Regions from separate parts of the Halomonas shantousis genome, predicted to be linked through region 1. Evidence: predicted binding sites of a transcription regulator. Region 1 holds the regulator's gene; each other region holds the start of a gene.
The links. Region 1 encodes LexA, which represses DNA repair genes until DNA is damaged. Its sites were predicted from a motif close to TACTGTNTANNTANACAGTA; they were not measured.
Positions count from the first base shown of each region.

Region 2: the regulator LexA is predicted to act here: its motif matches at 1,150-1,169, upstream of recA (recombinase RecA).
Region 3: the regulator LexA is predicted to act here: its motif matches at 1,585-1,604, upstream of ACYQ12_RS07795 (PA0069 family radical SAM protein).
Region 4: the regulator LexA is predicted to act here: its motif matches at 2,328-2,347, upstream of ACYQ12_RS12515 (LexA family protein).

Region 1 is NZ_BAAIER010000002.1:2,372,307-2,376,141, forward strand. Features, by position in the region: gene nagZ (beta-N-acetylhexosaminidase) at 1-547, opposite strand, end outside; gene ACYQ12_RS11380 (L,D-transpeptidase family protein) at 669-1,187, opposite strand; gene ACYQ12_RS11385 (TetR/AcrR family transcriptional regulator) at 1,191-1,850, opposite strand; gene lexA (transcriptional repressor LexA) at 2,061-2,705, shown strand; gene dinB (DNA polymerase IV) at 2,715-3,761, shown strand; gene ACYQ12_RS11400 (TMEM165/GDT1 family protein) at 3,833-3,835, opposite strand, start outside.
Region 2 is NZ_BAAIER010000002.1:3,374,815-3,378,649, reverse strand. Features, by position in the region: gene mutS (DNA mismatch repair protein MutS) at 1-407, opposite strand, end outside; gene ACYQ12_RS15975 (CinA family protein) at 535-1,047, shown strand; gene recA (recombinase RecA) at 1,237-2,301, shown strand; gene ACYQ12_RS15965 (regulatory protein RecX) at 2,305-2,781, shown strand; gene alaS (alanine--tRNA ligase) at 3,027-3,835, shown strand, end outside.
Region 3 is NZ_BAAIER010000002.1:1,589,299-1,593,133, forward strand. Features, by position in the region: gene cobO (cob(I)yrinic acid a,c-diamide adenosyltransferase) at 1-428, opposite strand, end outside; gene ACYQ12_RS07795 (PA0069 family radical SAM protein) at 495-1,568, opposite strand; gene ACYQ12_RS07800 (TonB-dependent receptor domain-containing protein) at 1,686-3,500, opposite strand; cobalamin riboswitch at 3,625-3,825, opposite strand.
Region 4 is NZ_BAAIER010000002.1:2,593,327-2,597,161, reverse strand. Features, by position in the region: gene ACYQ12_RS12530 (hypothetical protein) at 1-129, opposite strand, end outside; gene ACYQ12_RS12525 (hypothetical protein) at 225-467, opposite strand; gene ACYQ12_RS12520 (Y-family DNA polymerase) at 607-1,875, opposite strand; gene ACYQ12_RS12515 (LexA family protein) at 1,872-2,312, opposite strand; gene ACYQ12_RS12510 (hypothetical protein) at 2,857-3,000, opposite strand; gene ACYQ12_RS12505 (CAP domain-containing protein) at 3,321-3,835, opposite strand, start outside.

The DNA.
Region 1 (3,835 bases):
GATGCGAGTCGACACCGACACCGCCATGGCCCGGGAAATGCTTGCCAACGGCCACCATCCCCGCCTCATGCAACCCATCGACGAAGGCGCCTGCCAGAGCGCTGACCGCCTGCGGATCGGGCGCGAAACTGCGGTTGCCGATGGCAGGCGAGGCATGATCATCGATGTCGAGTACCGGCGCGAACGACAGATCCAGCCCGCACGCCGCCATTTCCATGCCAAGAAGCCATCCCGCGTCCTGGGTCAAGGAGAGAGCCTCCTCCGGCGCTGCCTGATAAAGCGCTCCGAAATGTGCCGCTGGCGGCAAGCGGGTCACCCCTTCGCGCAGACGCTGCACTCGCCCTCCTTCCTGATCGATCGCCAGCAGAATGTCAGGGCGAATCTCGCGTATGGCCCGGCTGAGTGCCTGTACCTGCTCCGCGCTCTGCGTGTTGCGGGCAAACAGGATGACGCCGCCGACTTCGGGACGCGCCAGTAGCTGCCGCTCTTCCTGCGTCAAGGTAATGCCTTCCAGATCCAGCATTACCGGCCCGAGAGGTTGGGTCATCGTCACGTTCCTGGAATATGAAAAAAGAATTCTAATCGAGCCGTCCGGACCATAACAGAGGATCGGGGTCCATGGCATTTCGTCCTGGCAGCAACGCGGCCCATGCTGAAATGCCGGAGCTCTAGAGATGCAGCCAGACAGGCGTCCCAGGCCCGGCCCGCTCAAAGACCTCCAGCAGATCTTCATCGCGCAGGCGAACGCAGCCGTGCGAAGCGGCAACACCCATCGGCTCGCTGGGTGGCGTGCCATGCAGATAAATATAGCGTCGCTGGCTGTCATTCTCACCACCGCGATTCACGCTACGCTCCAGTCCGCAAAGCCACAGGATGCGCGTCAGTATCCAGTCGCGGTGAGGATTGGCCTGCGCCAACGACGCGCTGTAGATCTCGCCGGTAGGACGACGCCCGCGGAACACGCTGCCGACGGGCTGACCTGCACCAATGGCGGCCCGGACATAATGCCAGCCCAGCGGGGTCTGACCGCTGCCTTCACGCTGCCCTGCCCCCGCCGCCGCCGTCGAGATCGCATACCGGACCTGAGCTTCGCGCCCCTGCCACACGCAGAGTTGCTGCTGAGTCACATCGATTTCCAGCCAGACTCCCTGTTCGGGAGGCAACTGTCTCAGGCAGGGGGCTCGCATCGCTCACCCCGCCTGCTTGATTTCGGTAGTCGGCAAGGGAGCCGTCATACCCGCGACCACCACCGGACGCAGACGCCGGATCAGCTCGCGTACGCTGACATGCTCGCCAAAATCCTTCTCGGCGATATCGCGCAGCGCATCGAGACCGGAGAAGGTGAAAATCACCGATCCCAGCATGAAGTGCAGGCGCCAGAAACGTTCGCCATCCGGCAGGTCGGGCGTCGCACGTCGCACCAGCGCCGTGAAACGCGCAAAGACACTGCCGTAGTGCTCCTGGATATAGCGGCGCAGATGCCCTTGCGCCTGGGTATAGGCAAGCCCCAGCAGACGCATGAACACCTTCAGGCTGTTTCGCTCGGCAGGTACCTCGAGTACGCTGCGCGCCATGGTTTCCAGCAACACTTCAAGGGGAATCACACCATCGGGATGGCGGGCCTCGAGAGTGTCCAGGGCAGCATGAAAACGCTCGGTGAAGGGGTCGAGATAGCGAGCAAAGACCGCCTGAATCAACGATTTCTTCGAGCCAAAATGGTAGTTCACCGCAGCCAGATTCACCTTGGCCTTGCTGGTGATGTTGCGCAATGACGTTTCGGCAAACCCGCGCTCGGCAAAAAGCACTTCGGCAGTGTCCAGGATGCGCGTCACGGTATCGGTCTGAGCCATGGGGATGCCTCGCTTCCCAGCATAAACAGTTGTTTTAAACGCCCTTCGATTCTACGCGATCGGCGATTTTCCCTCAATGTCGCAATTAAACGCCCCCTGCTTGCCGCCGATACGCGACAGGAAGCAGTTGCAGCCGCGCAAATACTGGATACAATCCCATACTGTACGCTTGAACACTTCCAGCTCTCCACACAACTCCGCGGAGGTTGCATGTCCCGCCCGCTCACGCCGCGCCAGCAAAACGTCTATGACTTCATCGTCAAGACCATGAATGAATTCGGCTACCCCCCGACGCGGGCTGAAATCGCACGGGCACTGGGGTTTCGCTCTCCCAACGCCGCGGAAGAGCATCTGCGTGCGCTGGATCGCAAGGGCGTGATTCGCATGATTCCCGGCACTTCTCGAGGCATACGCCTGGCAGCGCCGGAAGCGGAGGCCCTCACTGCCGCCAATGATCAGGGGCTACCCATCATTGGCGAAGTCGCCGCCGGCAGCCCCATTCTCGCCGCCGCCCACATCGACCGCCACTGCCCGCTGCCTCCCGATTACTTCACGCCACGGGCCGACTACCTTCTGCGCGTGCGCGGCCTGTCGATGAAGGATGTCGGCATCTTCGATGGCGACTTGCTGGCGGTGCATCGCACCCAGCGCGTGCAGAACGGCCAGATCGTCGTGGCGCGCCTCGAGGACGATGTCACGGTCAAACGCTTCAAGCGCCAGGGACACCATGTCTGGCTAATCGCGGAAAATGCCGACTTTGCCCCCATCGAGATCGACTTGCGACACCAGCAGCTGGAAATCGAAGGCCTGGGCGTCGGCGTGATCCGTGGTGGAGACGGCAAGGGCCTGCACTGATCCGCAACGATGCGCAAGATCCTCCATGCCGATTGCGACTGCTTCTATGCCGCAGTGGAGATGCGCGATGATCCGGGCCTGCGCCATGTTCCACTGGCCATCGGAGGAAGTCCTGCGCAGCGCGGTGTGGTGGCGACATGCAACTACCCAGCCCGTGCTTTCGGCATCCATTCGGCGATGCCGACTGCCAGGGCGCTGCGTCTATGTCCCCACCTGACGCTTCTGCCCCCGGATTTCGGCAAGTACCGTAGCGTGTCCGCTCAGATCCAGGCCATCTTTCATGCTCTCACCCCCTGGGTCGAACCGCTTTCTCTGGACGAGGCCTACCTCGACGTTTCCGCCGTCACCGGCTGGCATGGCAGCGCCACCTGGATGGCGCACTGGTTGAAACAGGAAGTGCTTACCCAGACCGGCATCACCGTTTCCGTCGGCGTCGCTCCCAACAAGTTCCTGGCCAAGGTAGCCAGTGATTGGCAGAAACCCGATGGCCTGTTCGTGATCACGCCTGACAGAGTCGAGCAGTTCATCAATCAGCTCGAGGTGAAGCGACTCCATGGCGTAGGGCCCGCAACCGCTGCGAAACTGGAAAGCATGGAGATTCGCACGTGTGCGGATCTACGCCGCTGGACCCTGGAGGCCTTGAACGAGCGCTTTGGCAAGTTCGGCTACCGGCTGTTCGAACTGGCTCGCGGTATCGATGAGCGTCCCGTCAAGGTGGAGCGAGAGCGCAAGTCGGTCAGCGTGGAGACGACGTTCGCCCATGACCTTCCCGGCCTGGCTGCTTGCCGGGAGGCGCTGCATCCCCTTGTCGAGCGCTTGACAGAGCGACTGGCACGGCATGGAAACCCAGCGGCAAGCAAGCTGTTCGTCAAGGTTCGCTTTGACGATTTCACCAGCACGACGCTGGAATGCCGTGGCTTTGTTGTCGAGATGGAGGAGTTCCTGCCGCTGATGGAAAACGCCTGGCAACGCGGCAAGCGTCCCGTCAGGCTGCTCGGCGTCGGGGTAAGACTGGCGGCGCAAAGCGACACGCAGCAGTTGGGACTGTTCGATTAGGTTCTGCCGGGGCAGGCAAGCCGACCGTATTATATGACTAGCCGAGGCCGTCAGATGACTAGCCGAGATCGTCA
Region 2 (3,835 bases), 1.0 Mb from region 1:
TGCAGGGCGACCAGCAGGTTGTCGCGGCGTGCATCGAGCAGGGCCTCGTCGTGAAGGGTGCCCGGGGTCACGATGCGTACCACCTGACGTTCGACCGGGCCCTTGGCTGCGGCCGGGTCGCCCATCTGCTCACAGATCGCCACGGATTCGCCGGCCCTGACCAGTCGTGCCAGATAGCCTTCGGCGCTATGGTAGGGCACGCCGGCCATGGGAATCGGCTTGCCTGACGACTGCCCGCGGGCGGTCAGGGTGATGTCGAGTAACTGGGCGGCACGCTTGGCATCGTCGAAGAACAGCTCGTAGAAATCCCCCATGCGATAGAAAAGCAGCACATCGGGGTGTTCGCGCTTGATCTTGAGATACTGCGCCATCATCGGCGTATGCTGAGTCGCGGTGGCCTGTGCCATGCGGGTCCTTGTTGCTGGGGTCTGCAATCGGGATCAAATGGCACTATTCTACGCGCTCAGGTGTCCATCGTCAGGAGGCTGTCGACGCCGGATGCCAATTTCGCCTATCTGCCCCGTGGAGTTGCACATGCCTTCGATTCCTGATGCCCTGATGCGCCTCGACAGCGACGCTTTGAGTGAGCGGCTCGGGCGGGCTTGCCTGGCGCGTGGCGTGTCGGTCACGACTGCCGAGTCCTGCACCGGAGGCGGCGTCGCCAGCGCCATCACCGCCATTGCCGGCAGCTCGGGCTACTTCGAGACCGGTTACGTGACCTACTCCAACGGCGCCAAGGCGCGTCTGCTGGGCGTGAGCGAGTCGACCCTGGCCACGCATGGCGCCGTGAGTCGCGAGACGGTGGCGGCCATGGTGGCGGGTGCCTGCCGGGAGAGCGGTGCGGCGCTGGGCGTGGCGATCAGCGGCATTGCCGGGCCGGGTGGGGGCAGCGCCGAGAAGCCGGTGGGGACGGTGTGGTTTGCCTGGGGGGACGAGCGGTCGCAGGAGGCGCTCTGCCAGTGCCTTGCGGGAGATCGCCGAGCGGTACGCGAACAGGCGGTACGCGTGGCGCTGGCGGCTCTGGTGGCTCGCCTGGAGGCTGCGTGACACGGATGTCTACGCCACTTCAACGGCTTGGCGCTGGGTGTCGCGATTCAGGACGAATTGGCGCGCTTTTTCTATAGGCGGCACGGAATTTTTTCGTCATAATACTGTCTAGTCATACAGTGTTTTATGCAGTATCGAGACCGGCCGGTGCGCTGCGTCTCTCTTTTCACGTCCTAACAGGAGACGTTCATGGCACAGGACGACAACCGTTCCAAAGCTCTCAATGCGGCGCTGTCCCAGATCGAGCGCCAGTTCGGCAAGGGCACCGTCATGCGCCTGGGCGACACGCCGCGGGTCGTGATGCCTTCGGTATCCACCGGATCGCTGGGCCTGGATATCGCGCTGGGGATCGGTGGCTTGCCTTTCGGTCGCGTCGTCGAGATCTTCGGGCCGGAGTCCTCGGGCAAGACCACGCTGACCCTGTCGGTCATCGCCCAGGCCCAGAAGCAGGGCAAGACCTGCGCCTTCATCGATGCCGAGCATGCGCTGGATCCGAGCTACGCCGAGAAACTGGGCGTCAATCTCGACGATCTGCTGGTCTCGCAGCCGGACACCGGCGAGCAGGCGCTGGAGATTTGCGACATGCTGGTGCGCTCCGGCGGTGTCGACGTGATCATCATCGACTCGGTAGCGGCGCTCACCCCGCGTGCCGAAATCGAAGGCGAGATGGGCGATTCCCACGTCGGGCTGCAGGCGCGCCTGATGTCCCAGGCGTTGCGCAAGATTACCGGCAACATCAAGAATGCCAACTGCATGGTGGTGTTCATCAACCAGATCCGCATGAAGATCGGGGTGATGTTCGGCAACCCGGAAACCACCACCGGGGGCAACGCGCTGAAGTTCTATTCCAGCGTGCGCCTCGATATCCGACGTACCGGATCGGTCAAGCAGGGCGATGAAGTCACGGGCAACGAAACCCGTGTCAAGGTGGTCAAGAACAAGGTGGCGCCACCGTTCCGTCAGGCCGAGTTCCAGATTCTCTACGGCAAGGGCATCTACCATGCCGGCGAAGTGGTCGATCTTGGCGTGCAGTGCAAGCTGGTCGACAAGGCCGGTGCCTGGTACAGCTATCAGGGCAACAAGATCGGCCAGGGCAAGGCCAACGCCGCGCAGTTCCTCGAGGACAACCCGGCAATCATGGACGAGATCGAGACCCAGATCCGTGGTCAGCTGCTTTCCACGCCGACGCCCAAGGAGAAGGAAGAGCCCGAGGCGGCGGAAGTGGACGATCTCGGCGACGACACGTTGCTGTAAGCCATGCTTCGGTCTTCGACACCGAGCGAGTCCACGCCGGGCGAGTCCACGCCACGAGACGATGCGATCCGTCTGCTGGGTCGGCGCGAGTATTCTCGCGCCGAGCTGATGACCCGGTTGCGGGCTCGCGGTCACGAGAGCGTTGCCATCAACGAGGCGCTCGATGCGCTGGCCGAGCAGGGGTTGCAGTCGGATACCCGGTTTGCCGAGGTCTTCGTGCGCTCGCGTATCATGCGCGGCCAGGGTCCGGTCAAGATTCGTGCCGAGCTGGGGGCGCGCGGTATCGACTCCTCCCTGATTGCCATGTCTCTGGAAGCGGTGGAAGTCGATTGGCAACAATTGGCTTGCGAGACTCTGGCACGCCGCTTCGACGGCCCCGGCCAGGGGCCGCGTGAACGTGCCCGGCGAGAGCGTTTTCTCGCCGGGCGCGGTTTCGATTTTTCCCAGGTCCGTTACGCTCTTGGCCATGCCTGGTCATGAGCCCATCCGAAGCCTCGCAGTGAAGTGCGACACCTTGCGCCTGGTGCCGGGTTTCACCTGCTATCGCGCCCTTTCTGTGGCGTTTCGCGTCTCACCTCCTCTTTAGTCCCGCGCCGAACGCGTTATACTAATGCGCTTTGTGACGGCTCAGGGCGCACGTTTGCCGTCATTTGCCCGCGTTTCCGTCCACAAGCCGCAGGGAAGAGCTGCGTGCCCGCAGTGCCCAACATCGCCACGGATCTTCTATGAAAAGCGCAGATATCAGACAGGCCTTTCTAACCTTCTTCGAGGAGCAGGGGCACACCATCGTGCCGTCGAGCTCGCTGGTGCCGGGCAACGATCCGACGCTGCTGTTCACCAATGCCGGCATGGTGCCGTTCAAGGACGTCTTCCTCGGTCGCGATCCGCGCCCCTACGTGCGCGCCACCTCGGCGCAGCGCTGCGTGCGGGCCGGCGGCAAGCACAACGATCTGGACAACGTCGGCTATACCGCGCGCCACCATACCTTCTTCGAGATGCTGGGCAATTTCAGCTTCGGTGACTACTTCAAGCGCGATGCGATCCGCTTTGCCTGGACGTTCCTGACCGAGGTGCTGGGGCTGCCCAAGGAGAAGCTGTGGGTCACCGTGCATGTCAGTGACGATGAGGCGGAGAAGATCTGGATCGAGGAGATCGGCGCCGACCCGACACGCTTCTCGCGGCTTGACGAGGACAACTTCTGGCAGATGGGCGACACCGGCCCCTGCGGGCCCTCCTCCGAGATTTTCTACGACCATGGGCCCGATGTCTTCGGTGGGCCTCCCGGCAGCCCCGATGAAGATGGCGACCGCTATATCGAGATCTGGAATCTGGTCTTCATGCAGTTCGATCGCGACGGCGCCGGTAACCTCAACCCGCTGCCCAAGCCGTCGATCGACACCGGTATGGGGCTGGAGCGCATGGCTGCAGTGATGCAGGGCGTGCACTCCAATTACGAGATCGATCTGTTCCAGAACCTGCTCAGGGCGGCAGCCCACGCCACCGGCCACGACGACATGGCCAACCCGTCGCTGCG
Region 3 (3,835 bases), 780 kb from region 1:
ATGTCCAGATAGCCGAACTTGAGCATGTAGGTGATTTCGTCGAGCACCACCAGGTAGACGGCGGCGTCGGCCAGCAGCCGTGCCGCCTCTTGCCACACGCGCTGACACGCAGCGGTGTCGGCCTCGCGGTCCTGCGTGTCCCAGGTGAAACCGGTGGCCATGATCTGCACCTCGAGGTTGGGATCGTCGATCAGACGCTCGCGCTCGCCGCATTCCCAGAGTCCCTTGATGAACTGCACCACGCCGACCTGGTAGCCGTAGCCCAGGGCGCGGGTCACGGTACCCCAGGCGGCGGTGGTCTTGCCCTTGCCGTTGCCGGTGAAGACCAGCAGCAGGCCGCGCTGTTCCTGGGCGGCGGCGACCTTTTCGTCGACATGGGCCTTGAGTTTCTGCATCGATTGCTGGTGACGGCGGTCGCGGTCGGTCATCGGTCGCTCCTGAGGATGAAAGAACATGGGCGGTCCAAGCCTATGACAGGGCGAGGCCGACGTCATCTACACGAACAGGTCCCCCTGGCGGTGCGGAGGCCGAAAGGCGCTGCAGTCCAGCGCCATGTCGGCCCGCCGATGCAGTTCCAGGCGCCGCACCGCCTTGGCGAAACGTTGCGCGAGGAGTTCGGCGAACACCCCTTCGCCACGCATGCGCTGGCCAAAGCGGGGATCGTTGTCGTGCCCGTCCCGGCATTGGCGCATCAGGCTCATGACCTTGGCGGCCCGCTCGGGGTAATGCGCCTGCAGCCAATCCTCGAACAGCGGGGCGACCTCGTGGGGCAGGCGCAGCAGCACCCAGCCGGCCGTCTGGGCGCCATGGTCGCGGGCGGCGCCGAGCAGACCTTCCAGTTCGTGATCGTTCAGGCCGGGAATGAGCGGTGCCATCAGCGTGCCGACCGGGATACCGGCCGCGGCGAGTTCGCGCATCGTCTTCAGGCGGGCGCCGGCGGAGGCCGCACGCGGCTCCAATGTGCGCTTGAGCGTGTCGTCGAGACTGGTCAGGCTGATGAAGACCCGCACCAGGCGATGCCGGGCCATCTCGGCGAGCAGGTCGCGATCGCGCAGGATCAGAGCGCTCTTGGTGACGATGGTCACCGGATGACGACACTCAAGCAGGCACTCGAGAATCGCGCGGGTCGTCCGCCGCTCGGCTTCCAGGGGCTGATAGCAATCGGTGTTGCCGGACAGGTTGATCGGGCGACAGACGTAACCCGGCTTGCAGAACTCCTCGCGCAGGCGCTCGACCAGGCCGGTCCGGGCGATCAGGCGGGTCTCGAAGTCGAGCCCTGGCGACAGATCCCAGTAGGCGTGGCTGGGACGGGCATAGCAGTAGATGCAGCCATGCTCGCAGCCGCGGTAAGGGTTCACCGAACGGTCGAAGCCCAGATCCGGCGAGGTGTTCCAGGACAGGGCGCTGCGGGCGACTTCCTCGGTCACCTGCGTGGCCAGGCGGTCCGGCAGGGCTTCCTGCCACCAGCCGTCGTCGACGGCATCGCTGGCCGTCGGCGCGAAACGGTTGTGGGGGTCGAAGGTCGCGCCCCGGCCCTTGCGCGGCGTGGAGGGGTGACGAACGCTCATGAACCGGTTTCCTCGATACTGTATTTTTGAACAGTATAGAGGCGGTGTTTAGGCGATCGCAATGCAACAGGGCGCCCCGACGCGGGCGCCCTTTGGTGCAGGCCTGCCGGCCGAGGCTCAGAGACGCAGGGTAATGCCACCCTCGACGTAGCGATCCCGGGTGTTGTAGCCATTGACCAGCTGATAGTCCCGGTCGAAGAGGTTCTCGACCTCGGCGGAAAGCTCGATCTTCGGCGTGACCTGCCAGGCCGCACGCAGATCGACCACGCCGTAGCCGCCGACCGTGGTGTCACCGTACGGATACGCGATCTCGATGTCGCTGCGGTCGGAGGCGCTGCGCAGCGTGGCGCCGAAGCGCCAGTCGGCGAGATGGTAGTCGGCGGCCAGACGGCCGAAGGTGCGTGCCCGACGTGCCAGGCGCTCGCCGGTATCGCGATCTTCCGGATCCTGGTGGGTCAACGAAGCGGAGAGGAGCCAATGCGCCGAACGCCATCCTCCCGTCAGCTCGACGCCGCGAATGCGGGCTTCGCCAGTGTTGTAGGGAATGTAGGTGAGCGGGTCGTAGTCGATCAGCTCGTCGACGTGGGTATCGAATGCCGCCACTTCCAGATGCCAGCGATCCCGGCGCAGACGCCAGAACAGTTCGGCGGTGCGGGACTCCTCGGCGTCCAGGTCGGGATTGGCGCCATAAGGGCCGTACAGATCGAGGAAGCTCGGGGCATTGAAGGCGGTGCCGTAGCTGGCGCCGATCTCCTGACTGGCAGTGAGCGTATAGGCGTACGCCAGGCTGCCGGTGGTGTAGTCACCGAAGAATTCGTCGTCGTCATAGCGCAGGCCGGCGGATAGCGCGTGCCGGCCGTACTGGGCTTGCCAGTTGCCGAACATGCCCCAGTTGTCGCGGCTGTCCCGGGCGTAATCGTCAGGAGAGGTCAGCGACTCGTCGCGGTAGTCCACGCCCAGCGCCGCGCTGCCTGCCTCGGTACGGAACTGGTGAGTCACGCTGAACGCATTGCGGCGCGTCGAGGTTTCTCCGCTGGCCGCGCCCTCGACGAACTGCTCGCGCGATTCCCGTGACTGGGCGGCGGTCAGCACCATGTCCCAGTCACGCGAGAGATGCGTGTCGAGGGAGGCCGATGCCACCTGCTGCGTGCCTTCGCCGCGACAGTCGGCGCTGTAGGGATAGCCGCAATCGTCATAGTCGTAATCGGTCTTCGAGCGCATCAACGAGACGCGCAGGTCGGCGCGGTCGGCAAAGGCGTGTTCGACGGCGATCTTGCCGGTGGTCTGGTCGAAGCCGTCGTCGTCGCTGCCGTTGGCGCGAGCCGAAAAGCCGTTGGTGCTTTCATTGTCGATCAGTGCCGACAGGCGCGTGCCGCGCTCCACGGAGGAGAACCAGGCGCTCTGGCGGGAGCTGCCCTGCTGACCGGTGCGCAGGTCGAGCGTGGCCTGTTGGCCATCCTGTTCGGCGCGGCGGGTGAGAACATTGATGACCCCGCCGATGGCGTCGGCGCCGTAGGCGGCGGCTCGCGGGCCACGGACGATCTCGATGCGCTCGATGGCCGTGACCGGCAGGAACTCCCAGTTGATCGAGCCGTCGGTGGCCGAAGCGATCCTGACGCCGTCGACCAGCACCAGGGCATGATCGGAATTGGTGCCGCGCATGAACAGGCTGGTCTGGTTGCCGCGCGTGCCGCTACGGGCCAGCTCGATGCCTGCGCGTCCCTGCAGCAGCTCAACCACGGAGTCGGCCTGCAAGCGCTCGATCTCGTCGCGGTCGATGACGGTGGTGCTGGCGAGAACGTCGGCCTGAGATTGGGACAGGCGGTTGGCGGTGACCTGAAGATCGCTCAGGCGCTGGTCGGCGTGAACCGGCGTGGTGGTCGCCATGGCCATGGCCAGCCATAGCGTCGATTTTCGGTAGTGCATGAACATCAAGGTATCCTCAAGCGCGTAGACTTCGGTACGCGATGAGGAGGACAGGGGTGACGACGGGTGCAGTTTCGCCTGGAGCAAAACGGATGGGATACCGACGCCACTGGCGAAGCCCTCCGCATCAGCCAGAGCAGAGACGCAGGCCGGTCTCCGGACTGACGCGCCGGGAGCCTGCGCGGCTCCCTCGACAACGCCTTCCCGTCCCGATGGGACAGTGGCTGGCGGGACGCTTGTCCCGGCCCGTTGCCGACATGCGCGATTACCGTTGCGGGGGCAGTACGGGATTTTCACCCGTTTCCCGAGCACCTGGGTCTCGACGGGCCGGGATTCTGCGT
Region 4 (3,835 bases), 220 kb from region 1:
GACGCCTGAGGTTCCGGCGACCTGGCCGGTGTAGGTCGCGCCGTCGTAGTCGACGACGACACGCTCGCCTCCGGTGCAGCCCTTCAATAGCTCGACCATCCTGTCCTGACTGACGCTTTCTGTGGTCACGGCGTGCTCCTGAGTGAGTGAATTCTTATCACAAGGTAGCGAACATTCCCCGTTCGAGACAGGCAGCGGCCTCATCTGCTTGATCGCAGCGTGCTTCAGCGGGCCGCGGAACGGTAGGCCTGTTCGGCAAGGTCGCGGTCCAGCCCCACACCGCTGTAACGGGCAACGGCCTGATCGATGGCTTCTTCTGCATCCATCTGCCCGTTGAGTTGGGCAAGCTTTGCGATTTCCGAGCCGATGGCGCGCAGGGCGGTGGCTTCGGGGCCAGTATCGGCCTGGTGGTGAGAATGCAGCCCGGGAGCTTTCCGGGCCAGGTCGATAGCTTCCTTGGTGATCATACGGCTCCCGATTCGTCGTGTTGCCTGAATGCTATCCAGACTGTAGTTGCTACCGGGCATCCCGACAAAGCCGCATAGTAGTGGCATCGCTGCTATCAGCGCAGAAAAGCGCCATCGAAGGGAGGGGGAGCGCAGGGCGCTAGCGGATCCTGATGCGGGGAATCTCGTCCCATCTCGTCGTCCAGCGGGGCGTGCGTTGGGCACAGCGCAGCTGCCAGGCGGCATCATCCGACGCCATGCCCAGCCTGACCGTGCCGCGCCCCATCCTCCGGTTCAACTCGTCCAGGGTTGCCATCAGCGTTTCGCTACGTTTGCGCTCGCCGGCGCTCTGCGGCGTGTCGAGCAGTGACAGTTGTTGCCGACGGGTGTCGATCAGATCGAGCAGCATCACCCCGGCTTTCATGTACGAAAAATGCGGGCGATAGATACGCTCGAGAGCGTGTCTGGCGGCGGCAAGGATCGGTCGGCTGTCGTCGGTGGGGCGCTCCAGTTCGACGGCCAGACTGGGGAGGTATTGCGGCAGATCCTGCCGGTGGCGGTTGGTTCTGAGAAAAACCAGGACGGCGCGGGCCAGGCGCCCCTGCTGACGGAGTCTCTCGGCGCCTCGCTGTCCGTACTCACGTACGGCTTCCCGGAGATCGGCAAGCTCGCCGGTGGGCTGGCCGAAACTGCGTGAAGTCACGATGCGTTGCCTGGCGTCGTTGATATCGTGCAGCTCCAGTGCCGGAATGCCACGCAGTTCGAGAAGGGTACGTTCGAGCGTCACGCTGAAACGGCGTCGCAGGTGCCGAGGGTCTGCGTTGCGCAGATCCCAGGCCGTACGCAAGCCCAACAGGTAGAGACTTTCGGCCAGGCGGCGGCCGATACCCCATATATCGCCCGGGGCGACATGCTGCAGCAGCCCCTGCGTGACGGGGCCTTCCGCCTCGAGAATACAGACGCCGCCGTAGGCTGGGACTTGCTTGGCGGCGCGACTGGCAAGCTTGGCAAGTGTGCGGGTTGGGGCGACGCCGATCGAGACCGGCAGGCCGGTAGATTGCCGTACTTGGCGGCGTAGTGCGTGACAGTGAGCGGCCAGCGCGGCGGCTTCAAAACCGTCGAGGCGAACGAAGACCTCGTCGATGGAGTAGGGCTCGATGCCCGCCGAGAGCGCCTCGAGCACTGCCTGAACGCGGCTTGACATGTCACCGTAAAGCTCATAATTCGAGGAGAGCAGGATCACGCCGCGTCGGTGGATCTTGAAGGCGGGGGTCCCGATCTCGACCCCCAGCGCCTTGAGTTCCTGCGAGCGGGCGATGACGCACCCGTCGTTGTTGGACATGACGCCGAGAGGGACGCCTTCGAAATGAGGCTGAAAGACACGTTCGCAGCTGACATAGAAATTATTGCAATCGATGAGGCCGATCATACTGGATACTCGTGGATCACCGAGCGGACTACACCCCAGATCTGGCAGTCGTGGCGGTCGAGAGGGATCGGTGCATAGCGGGGATGAGCGGAGCAGAGGTGAGGTCGGCCCTCGAGGATCTCGTAGCGCTTGACGATGATTTCACCCTCGACGAGCGCCGCCAGAATCTGGCCGGGGCGGGGCGTCAGGGAGCGGTCGACGACGAGAAGATCACCCTCGTGCATGCCGAAGCCGGTCATGCTGTCTCCCGCGACCTGCATGAAGAAGGTCGAGGCGGGGCGTTTTACCAGACGCTCGTTGAGGTCTAGTGTCCGCTCCTCATAGTCCTGAGCAGGTGATGGAAAGCCGGAGACTCCAGCCCGAGCGAGGACTTCCGGGAAGGGGAGCGCCATTGGCTGGGGCGCCGTAGTGGGAGTCTGCAAACATATCCGTGGCATGGCACTCTCTCGCTATGCTGTTTTTATATACAGTATTCAGCGAAATGAAGCCTTAGGCAAACGCTAATGCAAAGGCAGCAATGCCGTGATCGGTGTCAGGCGCTGCCGGAATGTGGCGAGGCGGCGGGGGCTTGGGCGTGTTGCTGTTTGACAGTTGCTGTTTAACATATGTGGCGATACCGCCCACGTTGCCGGTCAGTAGGCGGGTGAACCGGCCTGGCGGGGAGGGTGAAGAGCCGATCGACTTTTCAGGCGGAACTTTTTCAGGCAGAACCTGGAGAGGAAATTAATAAGGCCCGGCCATTGCTGGCCGGGCCTTGCAGGGGAGAAACACTGCATCACGATAAGCCTATGGGATCCTTGGCATCACTGGCTTCCTGCCTCTAGCGCCTGCATTCCCAAGCTTCGGTCATCCTGACCGCGCACAACCTTGAACTGGCAACCGTCCCTGGCCGCTGCTTACCGTAAATGCGAATCTAGGCGTTTCGCTTCGCTTCGTCAAGCTGAAATGCTATAAAAATCAATAGGCAAAGTAATCTTAACGTTACTGTTGTGGACCATTGTTATCCCACGAACCTTTACGGCCCTGGCGCTTGTTCCACAGTTTCTGCGCTGTACGCTTGGCTTTCTGCCGGTTCTCGGGCTTTCTCAACCAATTGGCTACTGCCATCCCAATCGCGCGCTTCATCGTTACCTCCTTGTCTCTGGTGTCCTCATTCAGCGTTAGGACAGTCGGCAGAGAATCAACGTGGACTCTATACGAAAACAGGTGTCTCGGTCTCTCAGTCTAGGTTGCCGGGTGCTGATCGGCCATGCCGGGGGCTTCATTGTCGAGATCGCGACATGCCGTTTCCCTCTCGGTTACATAGACATCGTGTCCTCTGCCTGCCTTTCTCCTCCACGCAGTGGCCTTTCTTCGAGGTTAGATCACTCCCTGGCAGCGGCCAAGCGAGTCGATGCAGAAGCGACCGCCACCCATAGTGTGGCCCGAGAGCAGGTTGCATGCTGTTAGCGAGGCCGAGCGAAGACCTGGGTCCAGTAGGGAGAGTACATCTTCCCGACATTCTCGGCCTTTGCCACGCCCATCTCGGTGAACGTGTCATTCATGATGTTGGCGCAGTGCCCCGGACTCGCGAGCCAGCCATCGACAACGGCAGCGACAGAGTCCTGCCCGACGGCAATGTTCTCACCCACCGCCATCCAGTCGTAGCCTTGGTTCTTCACCCGCTCACCGATCTGCACGCCCTCGGGACTGGCATGGTCGAAATACTCGTTTGCCGCCATGTCTTTTGAGTGAACCTCGGCAGCAGCTTCGAGCCGGCAGTTCCAATCCAGCGGCCTCACTGCCTCGAATTTCTCGTCGCCGCACTGGCGGGCCTGCCCCCTCGCTTCGTTGACGCGCTCGAGCAACTCGCGCTCCATGTCGTTCAACGGGCAACTGCCGCCCTCATGGCCATTGCCGGTACTCCCTGCAACGGACGAGGTCGATCCTTGTTCGGCCTTGGAAGGTGTCGGAGCGGCCT